2 regions of the Gordonia sp. NPDC003422 genome follow, and region 1 is predicted to be linked to the other one. Evidence: riboswitches for the same ligand, from Rfam matches in the RefSeq annotation. Region 1 holds a riboswitch; the other holds the start of a gene.
What was found. Region 1 has a riboswitch for S-adenosylmethionine ahead of ACWDTF_RS01620 (aminotransferase class V-fold PLP-dependent enzyme). Riboswitches for the same ligand answer to the same signal wherever they lie in the genome.

Region 1 (7,088 bases):
CTGCAATCACATCCGCAGTACGACCTCGCGAAGTCGCAAATGGGTGGCGGTGGCACCGTGGTGACCTTCGAGCTCAACGACCGCTCCGGCGTCGACGGCAAGAAGCGCGCATTCGAGGTGCTCAACGGCCTGCACATCATCGACATCTCCAACAACCTCGGAGACTCGAAGTCGCTGATCACGCACCCGGCAACCACCACTCATCGTGCGATGGGACCGGAAGGGCGTGCGGCGATCGGACTCGGCGACTCGGTGGTGCGACTGTCGGTCGGGCTAGAGGGCACCGACGATCTCATCGAAGACCTCGACCGCGCGTTGGGCTGACGCGGTCCGCCCGGCCTGCTCCTGAATACCGCCCCGCATTTCCGCCCTGGCGAACGGTGTCGTCGACGATATGTCAACGGGTCGTCTGCCTCGGGCGGATTTCCGGTGCAGGTTTCGGTGGGCGGATTTCAGAGGGCCAAGCCTGTGGCGCGATCAGCCGTAGTCACCGACACCGAGCGCGTTCAGAACGGTGCGCAGTTTGACGGCCGTCTCGTCCAGTTCGGCCTGCGGGTCGGAGTCGGCGACGATGCCGCCACCCGCCCAGGTGCGAAGGTGCCGGTGGTCGGCGGCCAGTTCGAGGCACCGGATGGTGACCATCCACTCGCCGTCGCCGTGCGCGTCGCACCAGCCGAGCGCGCCGGCGTAGAAGCCTCGATCACCTTCGATCTCCCGAATCATCTCTGCCGCAACATCACTCGGTGTGCCGCACACCGCTGGTGTCGGGCCGAGGAGTAGCGCGAGGTCGAGGGCGGTGGTCGCCGGGTCACGCAGTGTCGCACGGATCGGCGTGGCCAGATGCCACAATTCCCCGGTAGAACTGATCTCGGGTTCCGGCGGTGCGTCGACGTGGTCGCAGAGCTGGGCCAGTCGTTCGCGGATGTGGTCGACGACGAAGGCGTGCTCGGCGCGGTCCTTGGCAGACGCGGCGAGTCGCTCGGCGGCGGCGGCGTCTGCGGTCGGGTCGTCCGACCGCGGCGCCGACCCGGCATACGGATGACACGTGACCTCGCGACCGTGCTTGCGCAACAACATCTCTGGGCTTGCGCCGAGCAACCATGCGCCGGTGCCGAGGTCGACGGCGAATGCGTTGTGCCCGGCATTGCCGCCCGCGAACACCTCGACCAGCTCGCCAGGGTCTACCGGCGGATCGACCTCGAGGTCGACTCGTCGGGCCAACACCACCTTGTCGACCTCGCCGGCGACGATGCTCTTGATCGCGTTCGCGACCCGGTCGCGGTGTTCGGCGGCGTCCGGGTGAAAACTCTGGGCGACCACGGTCCGTGGCGTCGCGGGTCGACCGCCCAGCGGTGCGTCGTCGAAGTCGAGCCGGTTCGGTGCGACGAGGGCTACTGCGTCGTGTGGGTCGAAACCGATGGCCCCGGTCAGCGACCTGATCTGGCCCGATCGCAATGCGGCCGACGCGGCGTCGACCTCGGTGAATCGCCGCGCTACGCCGTGGGCGCGCACGGTGCCACGGGGTCGGGAGAGGACGAACACGGTCGGGTCGGTCGGCTGCACTCCCTCACGCTACCGAGTGAGTGCACCCCTATTTCCGCTCACGCTGAGTGAAAATTGACACCCCTGGGCCTCGTCGGTCACTCTTGGTGCAGGTCATGAGTGCCAGTGACAAGCCCCGGCTCGCTGGTCGGCAACCCTCCTCCGTTGGTGGGGTGCTCCGGGTGACGACCTGGCCGTTTTCGACGTGAACGCGGCAAGCACGGATTCCTAGGAGTATTTGCCATGACTGCTGTCCTTCCTGTCGCTCGCGAGACACGCTTCGACGTCGCTGCCGCGGCACCCGTCGTCGGCGCCGACACGTGCGTGCCCCTGATCACCGGCGAGAGCATTCGCTACGCGAACCTCGACTACGCCGCGAGTGCACCCGCGCTGACCTCGGTCGCCGACGCCGTGACGCGCTCGCTGTCTGAGTACGCCAGCGTCCACCGCGGTGCCGGCTACCTGTCGCAGCTCAGCACCACCCGCTACGAGGAGTCGCGCGAGACCGTGCGCCGATTCCTGCGGGGCCGCACCGACGACACCGTCGTGTTCACCCGCAACACCACCGACGCCATCAACCTGGCCGCGCATATCACCCCGGGCGACGTGGTGGTCCTCGACATCGAGCACCACGCGAACCTGCTGCCGTGGACCACGCCGCTCGATCCGGCCACTCGTGTGCGGGGTCGGGTGGTCGAGGCGTGCGACACCATCGCCGACACGCTGATAGCGCTCGAGGCCGAATTGGCGTCGAAACCCGCTGCACTGCTTGCCGTCACGGCCGCGTCGAATGTGACCGGAGAGGTGCTGCCGATTGGACGCCTCGCGTCGATCGCCCATCGTCACGGCGCGCGGATCCTGGTCGACGCCGCGCAACTGGTTGCGCACCAGCCGATCTCGATCGTCAGCCACGGCATCGACTATCTAGTCTTCTCCGGACACAAGACCTACGCGCCGTTCGGTGCGGGTGTGCTCATCGGGCGCCCGGACTGGTTCGACGCGGCAACGCCGTATCTCGCCGGCGGTGGTGCCACCCGCGACGTCTCCGCGGGTGGCGTCACCGCAACGTGGCACACCGGCCCGGCCCGCCACGAGGCGGGATCACCGAATGTGCTGGGCGCCATCGCGATCGCGGCAGCGTGTGACGCTTTGACCGAACTCGGCCCCGAAACGATAGGCCTGCACGACGAGACGCTCCGGGCCCGACTCGATGACGGCCTGGCCGCCATCGACGGCGTCACGCCTTTGCGCATCTTCGACGATTCGCGCAATCGGGTCGGCATCGCGGGTTTCGTCGTCGACGGGGTGCCGCCGCGCGTCGTCGCCGAATACCTGAGCGACCACCACGGCATCGGTGTGCGCGACGGAAAGTTCTGTGCCCATCCGCTTCTGAAGCGCTTGGGTCATCCCGAGGGTGCTGTTCGCGCGAGCTTCGGCTTGGGGACCACCACCGAAGACATCGATCGACTGCTCGACGCACTCACCGAATTCACAGGGGGACAACGGAAATGACCATCACCACGCCCGCCCGGTCCACTGTCAGCATCGGTCGTCCGGCGTTGCGAGTCGCCGTCGCGGGCGACGACGTGGCCCAGTCGCTGCCGATCGTCGTGCGGCGAGAGTTGTTACGGGAGGCCCAGCGTGCGCGTTCGCTGCTGCGATCCGGGACCCACGATCCCGCGAACTTCGCTGTGGCACTGGAGGTCGAGGTGGCCATAGCCCCGACGCCTGCGTCCGCGCGGGCCGCGGTCGCACACGCCGACGCCACGCGTGACGAGTCGGCGTCGGAGACAATCCGCTACGTGGGCACCGCACACGGACTGACCACACTGATCCGCGACATCTACGCCGCCGAGGTCGCCGACGCGGTGATCCTGGTGCCGATCGACGGGTCGGCCACGGCGCGCCGCGTCCGCGAACAGGTGTTGCCGTACTTCGCCGAGGAGCGTCGTCGGGTCGCCTGAGGGGTTCCGCTGTAGGCAATCTGTACCTGGGAGCGCCACCACGTGCACTGTGCAGCTGACGCGCCTCCCGCGTACAGATTTCCGACGGGGAGACGGAGCTCTCGGTGCTCAGGCCTCGCCACGTTCCCATTGTTCGATGAGCCGTGCCTGCGATTCGTCGGTGAGCGTGCCGTAGAGCTTGAACCGGGCCATCCCGCCGTCGGGGTAGATGTCCATGCGGGCCTCGGTCATGGGGCGGTCGAGGTCGAGGACGAAGCGGTGCCGGGTGTCGGGCTGGAGTTCGGTGCGGGGCAGCACCTCGAACCATTCGCCGTCGCCGTCGCGTCCGCGCACCATCGCCGACCCCGGCGCGTTGCCGAGGAAGTAGCTGGTGTCGAGTTCGACGAGACTCACCAGTCCCTGCCCGGCCAGGCGCACCTGCACCCAGTCGTTGCCCTCGTCGCGTCGACGAGAGGTCTCCCAGCCCTCACCCATGTGCCGCGCCCGGCCGGGCATCAGGAGGTTGTTGGGGGAGCTGTAGAACATGTTGGAGCAGGCCGTGATCAGGCCACCGTTCTCCAGCGCGGCCAGATCGAAGTGTCCATAACGGAAGAAGTGTGGGTCGGGCACACCCCGACCGTGCACTCGGAAACGTGCGACACCGCCGTCGGGATGCATGGTGAGCCGGACGTGGGTGAAGCGATTGGTGGCGTCGACCTTGAACGGGTTGCGCGTGTCACCGTCGACCGCCTGCTTCTCGACGATGGTCACCCACTCGGTGTCCTCGACCAGTTGCTCCGCCGACACCACGCCCTCGACCGCGGCCGCCTCGACGGAGATGAACGGCGGATAGTTGCCCTTGAACCACGAGGTGTCGACGACCACGCCGTACACCACGCCGGGCGCCCCGAGCCGGACGATCGCCTGGTCGACGCCGGTACGACGCCGACGACGTGTCTCCCAGCCGTCGTAGACCTGTCCTTTGTGGCCAAAGGTCGCCGGTTGGTACTGCGCAGGCGGTGTCTTGATGAGGTTCTGGCTCTCGGCGAACAGGTCGTCGTTGGTCCAGACCACCGCGCCGCCCAGGTCTCGAAGTGCCAGGTCGGGCATCGACGTGAAATGTGGGCGGGAACCTGACGGAATCGGCGGCGGCTGAGGGGTCACGGGTTCCGATCTTATAGAGGCATTTGCCTGGGCTGCCTCCCGAGCGCATACTTGCCACGCGCAACTAATTGCGGTCAGAAACTAGTTGCATCCGATAATGATTCGAGGAGGCCGAGATGCTCGACGACGCTCCCATCGACGAACTCTTCGACACCCTCGCCCGCTATCTGCGTATCCGCGACCGAGCCGTGCACACCACGTTCCGCACGCCCGACGGGGAGTTCGAGACAGCTGCGTACAAGGCCCTGTTCCATCTGGCGAGGCAGTCGATGCGGTCGCGGGAGGTCGCGGAATCCCTGCGCGCCGATCCGTCGACCGTCAGCCGATACGTCGCGCAACTCGTCGATCAGGGATTGATCCGCCGTGAGGCCGACCCCGACGACGGCCGCGCCACGCTCCTGGTCATCACCGACGCCGGACGCGACCGCGTGGACCTGATGCGGACGATGCGGCGCGATGCGATGAACAACGCCATGGGCGACTGGACCAACGACGAACTGCGGACCCTGGTGAGCCTGCTCGGCCGGTTTGTGGATGCCGCGGAGAAGGCGATCGCCCCCGCACAGGACTGCACGGAAGGACGCCGATGAGCGAGCAAACCGAGACGGCCGGAGTCGGACTGACGCACCGCCAGATCCTGACGATCCTCGCCGGGCTCATGATGGGCATGTTCCTCGCCGCGCTCGACCAGACGATCGTGTCGACGGCCATCCGCACCATCGCCGACGATCTCCAGGGCTACGACCTGCAGGCCTGGGTGACCACCGCCTACCTGGTCACCTCGACCATCGTGACGCCGCTCTACGGCAAGCTCTCGGACCTGTACGGGCGCAAACCCTTCTTCCTGCTTGCCATCTCGATCTTCATCGTCGGATCGCTGTTGTGCAGCATGGCCACGTCGATGTACGAGCTGGCGGCCTTCCGGGCCCTGCAAGGTCTGGGTGCGGGCGGCCTGTTCACGTTGGCGCTCACCACGATCGGCGACATCGTGCCGCCGCGCGAACGGGCCAAGTACCAGGGCTACTTCCTCGCCGTGTTCGGCACGTCGAGCGTGCTGGGTCCGGTGCTCGGCGGGTTCTTCGCCGGTCAGTCGGAGATCCTGTGGGTATCCGGCTGGCGTTGGGTGTTCCTGGTCAACGTGCCGATCGGCATCATCGCGCTCGGTGTGGTCTACAAGGTGCTCAACTACGACCAGCAGAAGGGCACCGGTGGGCGCACCGACTATTGGGGCGCAACAGCGCTCGCGGTCGCCGTCGCACCGCTGCTCATCGTCGCCGAACAGGGTCGTGAGTGGGGTTGGACGTCGGGCCTGGCGTTCCTCTGCTACGGCATCGGAGCGGCCGGCGTCGCGGCGTTCATCTGGATCGAACACACCATGGGCGACGACGCGCTGATTCCGTTGCGCGTGTTCAACAATCGGGTGTTCACCCAAGGCGTCATGATCTCGGTGGTGGTCGGCGCGGTGATGTTCGGCGGTATCTCCATGCTGCCGCAGTACTTCCAGGTCCTGCGCGGATCGAGCCCGATGGTGGCCGGACTGCAGATGCTGCCGATGGTGCTCGGCCTGATGACCGGCTCGATCATCTCCGGCCAATTGATCTCGCGGACAGGCCGTTACAAGATCTTCCCGATCATCGGTTCGATCATGATCACCGTGATGACGTTCCTGCTGCACACCGTCGGCGTCGACACCCCGATCGCGATCGTGATGGCCTATGCCTTTGGCCTCGGGTTCGGGCTGGGCAACATGATGCAACCCATCATGCTGGCCATGCAGAACATCTTGGCGCCCAAGGACATGGGCATGGCCACCGGGACGGCAACCTTCTTCCGTCAGATCGGCGGCACGCTCGGCGTCGCGGTGTTCTTCTCGATGCTGTTCTCCCTCATGGGGCCCAACATCAAGGACGAAATGGTCACCGCCGCACAGACTCCCGAGTACCGGGCGGCCGTCGTCGAAGCCGCTGAGAGCGACGACCCGCAGGTCAGCGGGTTCGCGAAGTCGTTGATCGCTGCGTCGGAGAATCCTGGTGCGTCATCGTCGTCGGAGAGCGTCATGTCGGACACGTCGGTGATCGAGAAACTGCCACCCGAACTCGGCGACCCGATCAAACGCGGCTTCGCCGATTCGATGGACACGGTGTTCCTGGCCGTCTCGATCATGTCGATCCTGGCTGTCATCGGCACCATCACCTGGCGCGAGCTACCGCTGCGATCGGGGAAGCCGATCGGACGACCGGAATCGGCGCCCGCCGCGGGGTAGGTCGAGACGCTCAGCCGCGCGACGGCTCGTTGGCCTGCTCGGCGTGCTCGGCGAGACGGTCGATGGCCTCTTGGGCAACCTTCTCGGCCTCGGCCCTGCCGACCCAGCCGCCCGGCTGAACCTCTTTGCCGGGTTCGAGGTCCTTGTAGTGCTCGAAGAAGTGGGAGATCGGGCCG
Region 2 (7,088 bases), on a different contig from region 1:
AGTCGTCGCCGCCAGAAGGCGCGTTGCCGTTGCCGGACGGTGTGTTGCCGTCGTTCTTCTTCTCGCCGTCCTTCTTCTCGCCGTCCTTCTTGTCGCCGGCATCGTTGTCGGTGACGTTCTGATCGGGGTCGGCACCCGCCTCGCCGTCCGGCTCGCCGCCCTCGCCAGCGGGAGGTGTCTGCCCGCCCTGGTTACCGGCGTTCTCATTGCCGGGTCCTGGCGTGCCAGGGTTCTGGTTCTCGGGGTCCGGGGCGCCTGGGTCGCCCTCACCGTTGCCTTCGGGGCCGGGAGTGTTATTGACCACCGGCTGGTTTGATTGCGGAACAACAGGATCGTTCTTCTTTGCGCCCTCGTCGTCGCCATTCGGCGGGTTGCCAGTGTCATCGCCGGCAGGGGGAACGACAGACTCGTCAGGCGTTGTTTGGCGAAGCGCAGTCACCTGCTGCCCCTCGTCGGCAGCTTCATCGTCCGCTGGCTCTCCGGGTGTGTCAGCCAGGCTGTACAAGGCGTTGACCGCGTTAGTCACCTGCAGTGTGTTCGCAGTGTGATTTGGCGGCTCGATATACGGCGTCGGCGCGACGATGTCGAGCCCCGACCAGTAGCGGACGACGTTCACGGGATATAGCGCGATGCTCACCACGCTCTTCGCGAACTCTTCGACGCCACGCTTGATCAGCGCAGGCTGCAGACCCACGATGCCGTCGATGATGTCGGTGACGACGAACAGGCTGGGCAAGTACGCACCGTAGCCAAGCTTCGGCAGTGGCGGCAGTAGGCCGCCCACGAGTCGAGTGAGATCACCGAAGTGCGCGAGTTCCAGACCGAACGGGATGTCGAGGGTCGGACGGCCCTTCAGGAAATCGGGGACGGTGAGCGCGCTCAGCCCGATAGCGTCTGCGCCCTGCTGGATCAGTTCGACCAACGCAGAGGTGGCGGAGACTCGGCAGATGTGGTCTTCGCAGACAACTGTGCGCCCTGACGTCCAGACACCGTTTTCCCCAAGGTCCGGGTCTCGGAACATCTGGTACGGGTACAGCCCATGCTTGGTGAAGTAGCCAAGCAGGCCGTCGATCGCGCCGATGGGGTCATACAGCGGATCGGGCAGGTCGCAGATCGGATCACCGTCGACGCAGACCGACGTGACTCGCCCGTCGAGCGTCCCGAAGCCCGAATCCTCATCGTCGGTGCCGCGCGAGCCTTGCATCGTGAGACCGGGGATGACGCCGATCAACGACAGCTCGATACCCCGACCCTCTTTGTTGCCCGCTTGCCGGGGATCGGAATACAACTCACCCGAAATCTGATCCGCTTCGATGTCGACATACACGGGCTCAGCTACTCGCTCGCCGGCCTCATTGATGTAATTGCCATCTTTGTCGACGAGGACGCCCTGAACCTTCTTATTGTTCGCGTCGGCTTGGCCAATCTGAGACAACACGTCTCCCGCGACACGAGCACCTTGCGAGTAGCCCGTCACGACCACAGGTTTGCCCGAACCACACGAACTCTGATAGCTCGCGACCGCAGACCTGGTCGCCGCTTCACCCTGACTCACACTGTCGTCGTAGCCAGCGGCGCCAAGCGGCCACAGCGTCGTCGGGTAGTCCGCATAAATTATCTCGTAGTCTTTGGGATTGCCTTCGTCGTCGACGCCTTTGTATCGCGTGTCGTCATCCGCAGTGTCCGGCTTACCGTCAGGGCCGACGCCGGTGTATCGCTGCGTGACCCCGACGAGCCCCTTCGCATCGGGATCATTCGTCCCGCCAACAACAACCACTGCGCCAGCCTTGCTGCAGTCGTAGCCATTCTTGGTCGTTTCCTCTGCATACGCGACACCGCCCGGCAAGCAGTACGCAATCACCACCGCAAGCGCGGATACGAGCGCGACCAGCACGACGGCCGATCGGTGCGACACAGAGAAGTTGGATGAAGGGGATCCGGCTGCGGCGACGGGCCGATCATACATTTGTTCCAGTCTTTCGTCCAACCCGGGACGCAGAGCGGGGGGGGTTTCTGTCGAGACCCGGGGCTGAGATGATGTTAGATCCACGATCGCGAAACGCGAAGTATAAGTAGCAAAGCTAACGATCTCGAACTGGGCTTTTGGGATACGGATTCATGCAGTTCACCCGGTCGGACTACAGCCCTCCGAGGTTCGACCCACCCCGAGTAGGAGGGTTCTCTCGGACAGATCCGCGTGTTATATCCTTGACGCCAGGTCATGAGCATCAGCGCCAAGCCCCGGCTCGCTGATCGGCAACCCTCCAACCGCGGTGGGGTGCTCCGGGTGATGACCGGGTTGTGGGACCGCGAAAGCGACTCCCCGGCAAGCGCGGGTCCGAAGGTCGGACCCCAACAGGGTCAATTCCCTGCCGACCGTAGAAAGAGATCACTCCCCCATGTCTGACGTAGCCAACGACGGCCAGAATCCAGCGGACAACTGGAGCTTCGAGACCAAGCAGATCCACGCCGGCCAGGGTCCCGACCCGGCGACCAACGCACGCGCACTGCCGATCTACCAGACCACGTCTTACACGTTCAACGACACCACCCACGCCGCCAACCTCTTCGGCCTCGCCGAACCCGGCAACATCTACACGCGCATCATGAATCCGACGCAGGATGCCGTCGAGCAGCGGATTGCCGCTCTCGAGGGTGGCGTCGCAGCTCTGCTGCTGGCGTCGGGTCAGGCCGCCGAGACCTACGCGATCCTCAACATCGTGGAGACCGGCGGACACGTGGTGTCGAGCCCGCGTCTGTACGGCGGGACCTACAACCTCTTCCACTACACCCTGCCCAAGCTGGGCATCGAGGTGAGCTTCGTCGACGATCCCGAGGATCTCGACTCGTGGCAGGCCGCCATCCGCGACAACACCCGCGCACTGTTCGGTGAAACCATCTCCAACCCGAACAACGAAATCCTCGACGTCGAAGGTATTTCCGAGGTCGCCCACCGCAACGGACTGCCCCTCATCGTCGACAACACCGTTGCCACGCCGTACCTGCTGAACCCGCTCGCCCACGGCGCCGACATCGTGGTGCACTCGGCCACCAAGTACATCGGCGGCCACGGCACCGCGATCGGTGGCGTGATCGTCGACGGCGGCACCTTCGACTGGCGCGTGCAGCGCGACGGTCAGGACCTGTTCCCCGGCTTCACCACCCCCGACCCCAGCTACCACGGCGCCGTGTTCGCCGACCTGGGCGCGCCCGCCTACGCACTCAAGGCACGCGTGCAGTGGTTGCGTGACACCGGTGCGGCCATCTCGCCGTTCAACGCCTTCCTGCTCGCACAGGGCCTGGAGACGCTGAGCCTGCGCATCGAGCGGCACGTGGCCAACGCCCAGCGGGTCGCACAGTTCCTCAACGAGCACGCACAGGTCGAGTCGGTCGCCTACGCCGGCCTGACCAGCTCACCGTGGTACGAGCGCGGCCAGAAGCTGCTCCCCAAGGGACAGGGCGCGATCATCGGCTTCGAGATCGCCGGCGGCGTCGACGCGGGCAAGAAGTTCGTCGACGCGCTGACCCTGCACAGCCACGTCGCCAACATCGGCGACGTGCGTTCGCTGGTCATCCATCCGGCGTCGACGACGCACAGCCAGCTCGTCCCCGACGAGCAGCTGGCCGCCGGCGTCACCCCGGGCCTCGTGCGGCTCGCGGTCGGCATCGAAGGGATCGACGACATCCTGGCCGACCTCGAAACCGGATTCGCGGCAGCGAAGTAACGACAGACAGGAGTGTGGCAGCGGTGTCGGTGAGCATCGACCGGCGGACGGAACAAGCCGATCAGCCCGACTGGGAGAACGCCCCAGACGGGCAGCTGATCAGCGTCCCGGTCGGGTCGATACCGCTCGACAGCGGCGAGCAGATCGACAACGTCACCCTGGCGTTCCAACGCTGGGGGACGTTGTCGCCGTCGCGCGACAACGTGATCCTCACTCTGCATGCGCTGACCGGGGATTCGCACGTCACCGGCCCCGCCGACGCACATCACGCCTCCCCCGGATGGTGGGACGGACTGATCGGCCCCGGCTGCGCCATCGACACCGACGAGTGGTGCGTGATCTCCGCCAACGTCCTCGGCGGCTGCCGTGGATCCACGGGTCCCGCGTCACTCGACGCCGACGGGGTTCCGTGGGGTTCGCGCTTCCCCCAGATCAGCGTGCTCGACCAGGTCAGGGCCGAGGTCGCACTCATGGACCGACTCGGAATCCGCAGCGTCGGAGCGGTTCTCGGCGGTTCGATGGGAGGTGCGCGGGCTCTCGAGTGGGCAATCGAATACCCCGACAGAGTGCGCAGCGCACTGGTGCTCGCCGTCGGTGCACGAGCCACCGCCGACCAGATCGGCACGCAGACAACACAAATCGCCGCCATCAAGGCCGACCCGAACTGGCAGGGCGGTGACTACCACGCCACCGGTGCACAGCCGTTGACCGGCATGGGTATCGCGCGGCGCATCGCACATCTCACCTACCGCAGCGAGGTGGAACTCGACGAGCGGTTCGCGAATGCACCTCAGGGCGACGAAAACCCATTGGAGGGTGGACGTTACGCGATGCAGAGCTATCTCGAGCACCAAGCCGAGAAGCTCAAGGAACGATTCGATCCGGGCAGCTACGTCGTCCTCAGCGAAGTACTCAACCACCACGACGTCGGACGCGGACGCGGTGGCGTCACGGCAGCGCTCAACTCGTGTCAGGTGCCGACCATTGTCGGCGGCATCGACTCAGATCGCCTGTACCCGTTGCGGTTACAGGTCGAACTCGCCGAGGAACTCGGCAACTGCGTCGGCGGGCTGCAGGTCCTCCGCTCCGACAAGGGGCACGACGGCTTCCTCACCGAGTTCGACGCTATCAGCGACCTGCTCAAGCAGACGGTGAACCTCGCGCGCACCTGAGCCGACCGCCTGAGAGGTGAGGGGCCCTTCCGCTCCCTGAGGTGCTCGAGGCGCTAGCCGAGAGCCTCGAAGGGCAAGTGAGACAGAGTGCTTCGACGACCAAGGAGCGACGGTCACCAGGCCTTCGAGGTCCTCGCTAGCGCTCGTCGCACCTCAGGCAGCGATAGAAAGCGCCAGCAGCGGCGGCGGGCGGCCTCGACGCTCGTACATAGCCGGCGGAAGGGAAGCTCAGCGCGCGGGAGTGGTACTCGGTGTGGTCGGCCCGGTAGGAGGCGTCGCCGATCGACTCGGCGCCTGACGCAGCGGCGACACCGGCGGAGGGGGCGGCGTCTTGGTCGTCTGGGGCAGAATCCCCGGCGGGAGCAGGCCCGGCGGTATGGTCGGCGGGGTACTCTTCGGCGGAAATGGCAACGAGGGCAACGGGAACGGCGACAACGTGCGCGTGGTGGTCGACTGTGTGGTGGTCTGCGTCAGCTCGGTGGTAGCCCAGCCCGGCGGGTCGGTCACCCCGGGTTGGGTGTAGGTCGGCGGGGGCACCGGCACGAACGTCGTCGGCAGGGTGGTGGTCGTGGTCAGTGTGCGCTCGGTGGTCGCCGGCATCGAGGTCCCCACGGGTCGGCTGACGACCGAGGACGTCGCGGGTAGCGGCGTCGGCTCGGGCACATTGTTTCCGGTGAGCGACGAACTCACCGCGTAGATCGTCATCATGGCAGCTGCGAGAATCGCGCCTGCCACGGCAAGTGGTGTGGTGGACAGCCATTCGCGATCTCGGCGACCGCCGATGAACGCCAGCCGAGCGACGCCGACCCGGTTGTATTGCGCGAGGAGCGCGGCGCCCGTCGCCGAGGCCAGCTCTGGCGACGCCGGCCGGATGACCTCGAGGCCGGAGTCGTCGGCCATCCCCTCGATGACCGGCAGGTTCGCCAGACCACCGACGAGGACGACCGCCTCGGGCGCGCCCCCGTTCAAGGCTGCGTCGGAGATGTATTTGCCCAACACCTTTCGCGCCTTGTCGACCATGGGCGTGGCAGTACGTTCCACCGTCGACGCCGACAACGACAGTCGCCCTGAGCCGTCGGCAAGTGTCACCGACGACGCCCCGGGTTCGGCTGAGCCGTAAACGATTTCCTCTTTGGCCGTGCGGCACGCGCTCAACAGCGCACTCCGGCCGACCCGACCGCGCGGCACCTCGGTCCCCGCAGCGCCATCAGACACCGCGTCGGCGAGCGCCCGGTCGAGTTTCCGACCGCTCATCACCTCGGAGCGCGACAGGCCCGACACGCGGCCGTTGTGAGGGTCGACGGTGTACATGGACATCCCGGTGTCCCCGGCGTCGACCACCACCACCGAGCCGAAACGGTCGATCTGCCCGGTTTCGGACAGATAGGCCACCGTCGACTCCTCTTCGGGAACCAAGCGGACCTGTCGACGCTTTCCGCTGCCACGTGAGCGCAGGCGGCGTCGTTGGCTACCTGTCCGGGCGGTCACACCGATCGGGCCCACCCGCAGTTCCGCGTCGCGCGCCGCGGCGAGCATCAGATCGACGCCGGCGTTCACGCGGCCGGCGGTGTCGAGGCCGTCGCTCTCGTCGACGTCGATGACTCGTGACTCGACCTCGCTGCGACCCACGTCGTCGTGCGTGAGCAGGACGACGTGAATCATGCCACTACCCGCAGAGACGCCCATCGACGTCGATGCGCCGATCAAGTTCGGGTCTCGGCTCGTTGGCGAAGTGATACTGCTCCCCTGGTGGTCGGTTGCGCTCACCGCGGATCCTGTCGGTCGTCGAACTCGGCGACAGCACGCGGATAATGCCTGGTCGCGCGACCGGAACACACCCCAAGGTCACGCTCAGGTATCTATTGTAATCAATTCGTGCCCAACGAGTCGATCGACGTGGCCAGCCAGAGCATGAGACCGCCCACACTTGCCATGGCCACGACGTCGAAAGGTTTACCGCGAACCTGCAGCAATCCGGCCCGCGACGACGGGATGAGAGCCCGCAGTACGGCACCGACCAGCAATGCTGCGCCGAAGACAAAAGACCCTCGCCGCCAGCGGTCGAACAGGACGAGCAATGCCGCAGCAACCACGCCTGCCATGACGAGCAGGTACGGAATCTGGATGAGATACGAACGAATCCGCCGCGCATGCCGTAGCTGCTCGACGCGGGGGTCCGTCCGGGCGCTCA

Region 2: linked by a shared signal. The riboswitch ahead of ACWDTF_RS02665 (bifunctional o-acetylhomoserine/o-acetylserine sulfhydrylase) and the one ahead of ACWDTF_RS01620 (aminotransferase class V-fold PLP-dependent enzyme) in region 1 are both predicted to bind S-adenosylmethionine.

Annotation. Positions count from the first base shown of each region.
Region 1 covers NZ_JBSFQL010000001.1:380,872-387,959, reverse strand. The annotation lists gene ACWDTF_RS01630 (O-succinylhomoserine sulfhydrylase) at 1-324, shown strand, start outside; gene ACWDTF_RS01625 (isochorismate synthase) at 478-1,542, opposite strand; SAM riboswitch class IV at 1,655-1,769, shown strand; gene ACWDTF_RS01620 (aminotransferase class V-fold PLP-dependent enzyme) at 1,786-3,054, shown strand; gene ACWDTF_RS01615 (hypothetical protein) at 3,051-3,506, shown strand; gene alc (allantoicase) at 3,615-4,595, opposite strand; gene ACWDTF_RS01605 (MarR family transcriptional regulator) at 4,766-5,239, shown strand; gene ACWDTF_RS01600 (MDR family MFS transporter) at 5,236-6,912, shown strand; gene ACWDTF_RS01595 (inorganic diphosphatase) at 6,923-7,088, opposite strand, start outside.
Region 2 covers NZ_JBSFQL010000002.1:204,609-211,696, forward strand. The annotation lists gene ACWDTF_RS02660 (cutinase family protein) at 1-1,966, opposite strand, end outside; SAM riboswitch class IV at 2,218-2,339, shown strand; gene ACWDTF_RS02665 (bifunctional o-acetylhomoserine/o-acetylserine sulfhydrylase) at 2,400-3,725, shown strand; gene metX (homoserine O-acetyltransferase MetX) at 3,749-4,897, shown strand; gene ACWDTF_RS02675 (Hsp70 family protein) at 5,126-6,559, opposite strand; gene ACWDTF_RS02680 (DUF3017 domain-containing protein) at 6,766-7,088, opposite strand, start outside; gene ACWDTF_RS02685 (bifunctional methylenetetrahydrofolate dehydrogenase/methenyltetrahydrofolate cyclohydrolase) at 7,086-7,088, opposite strand, start outside.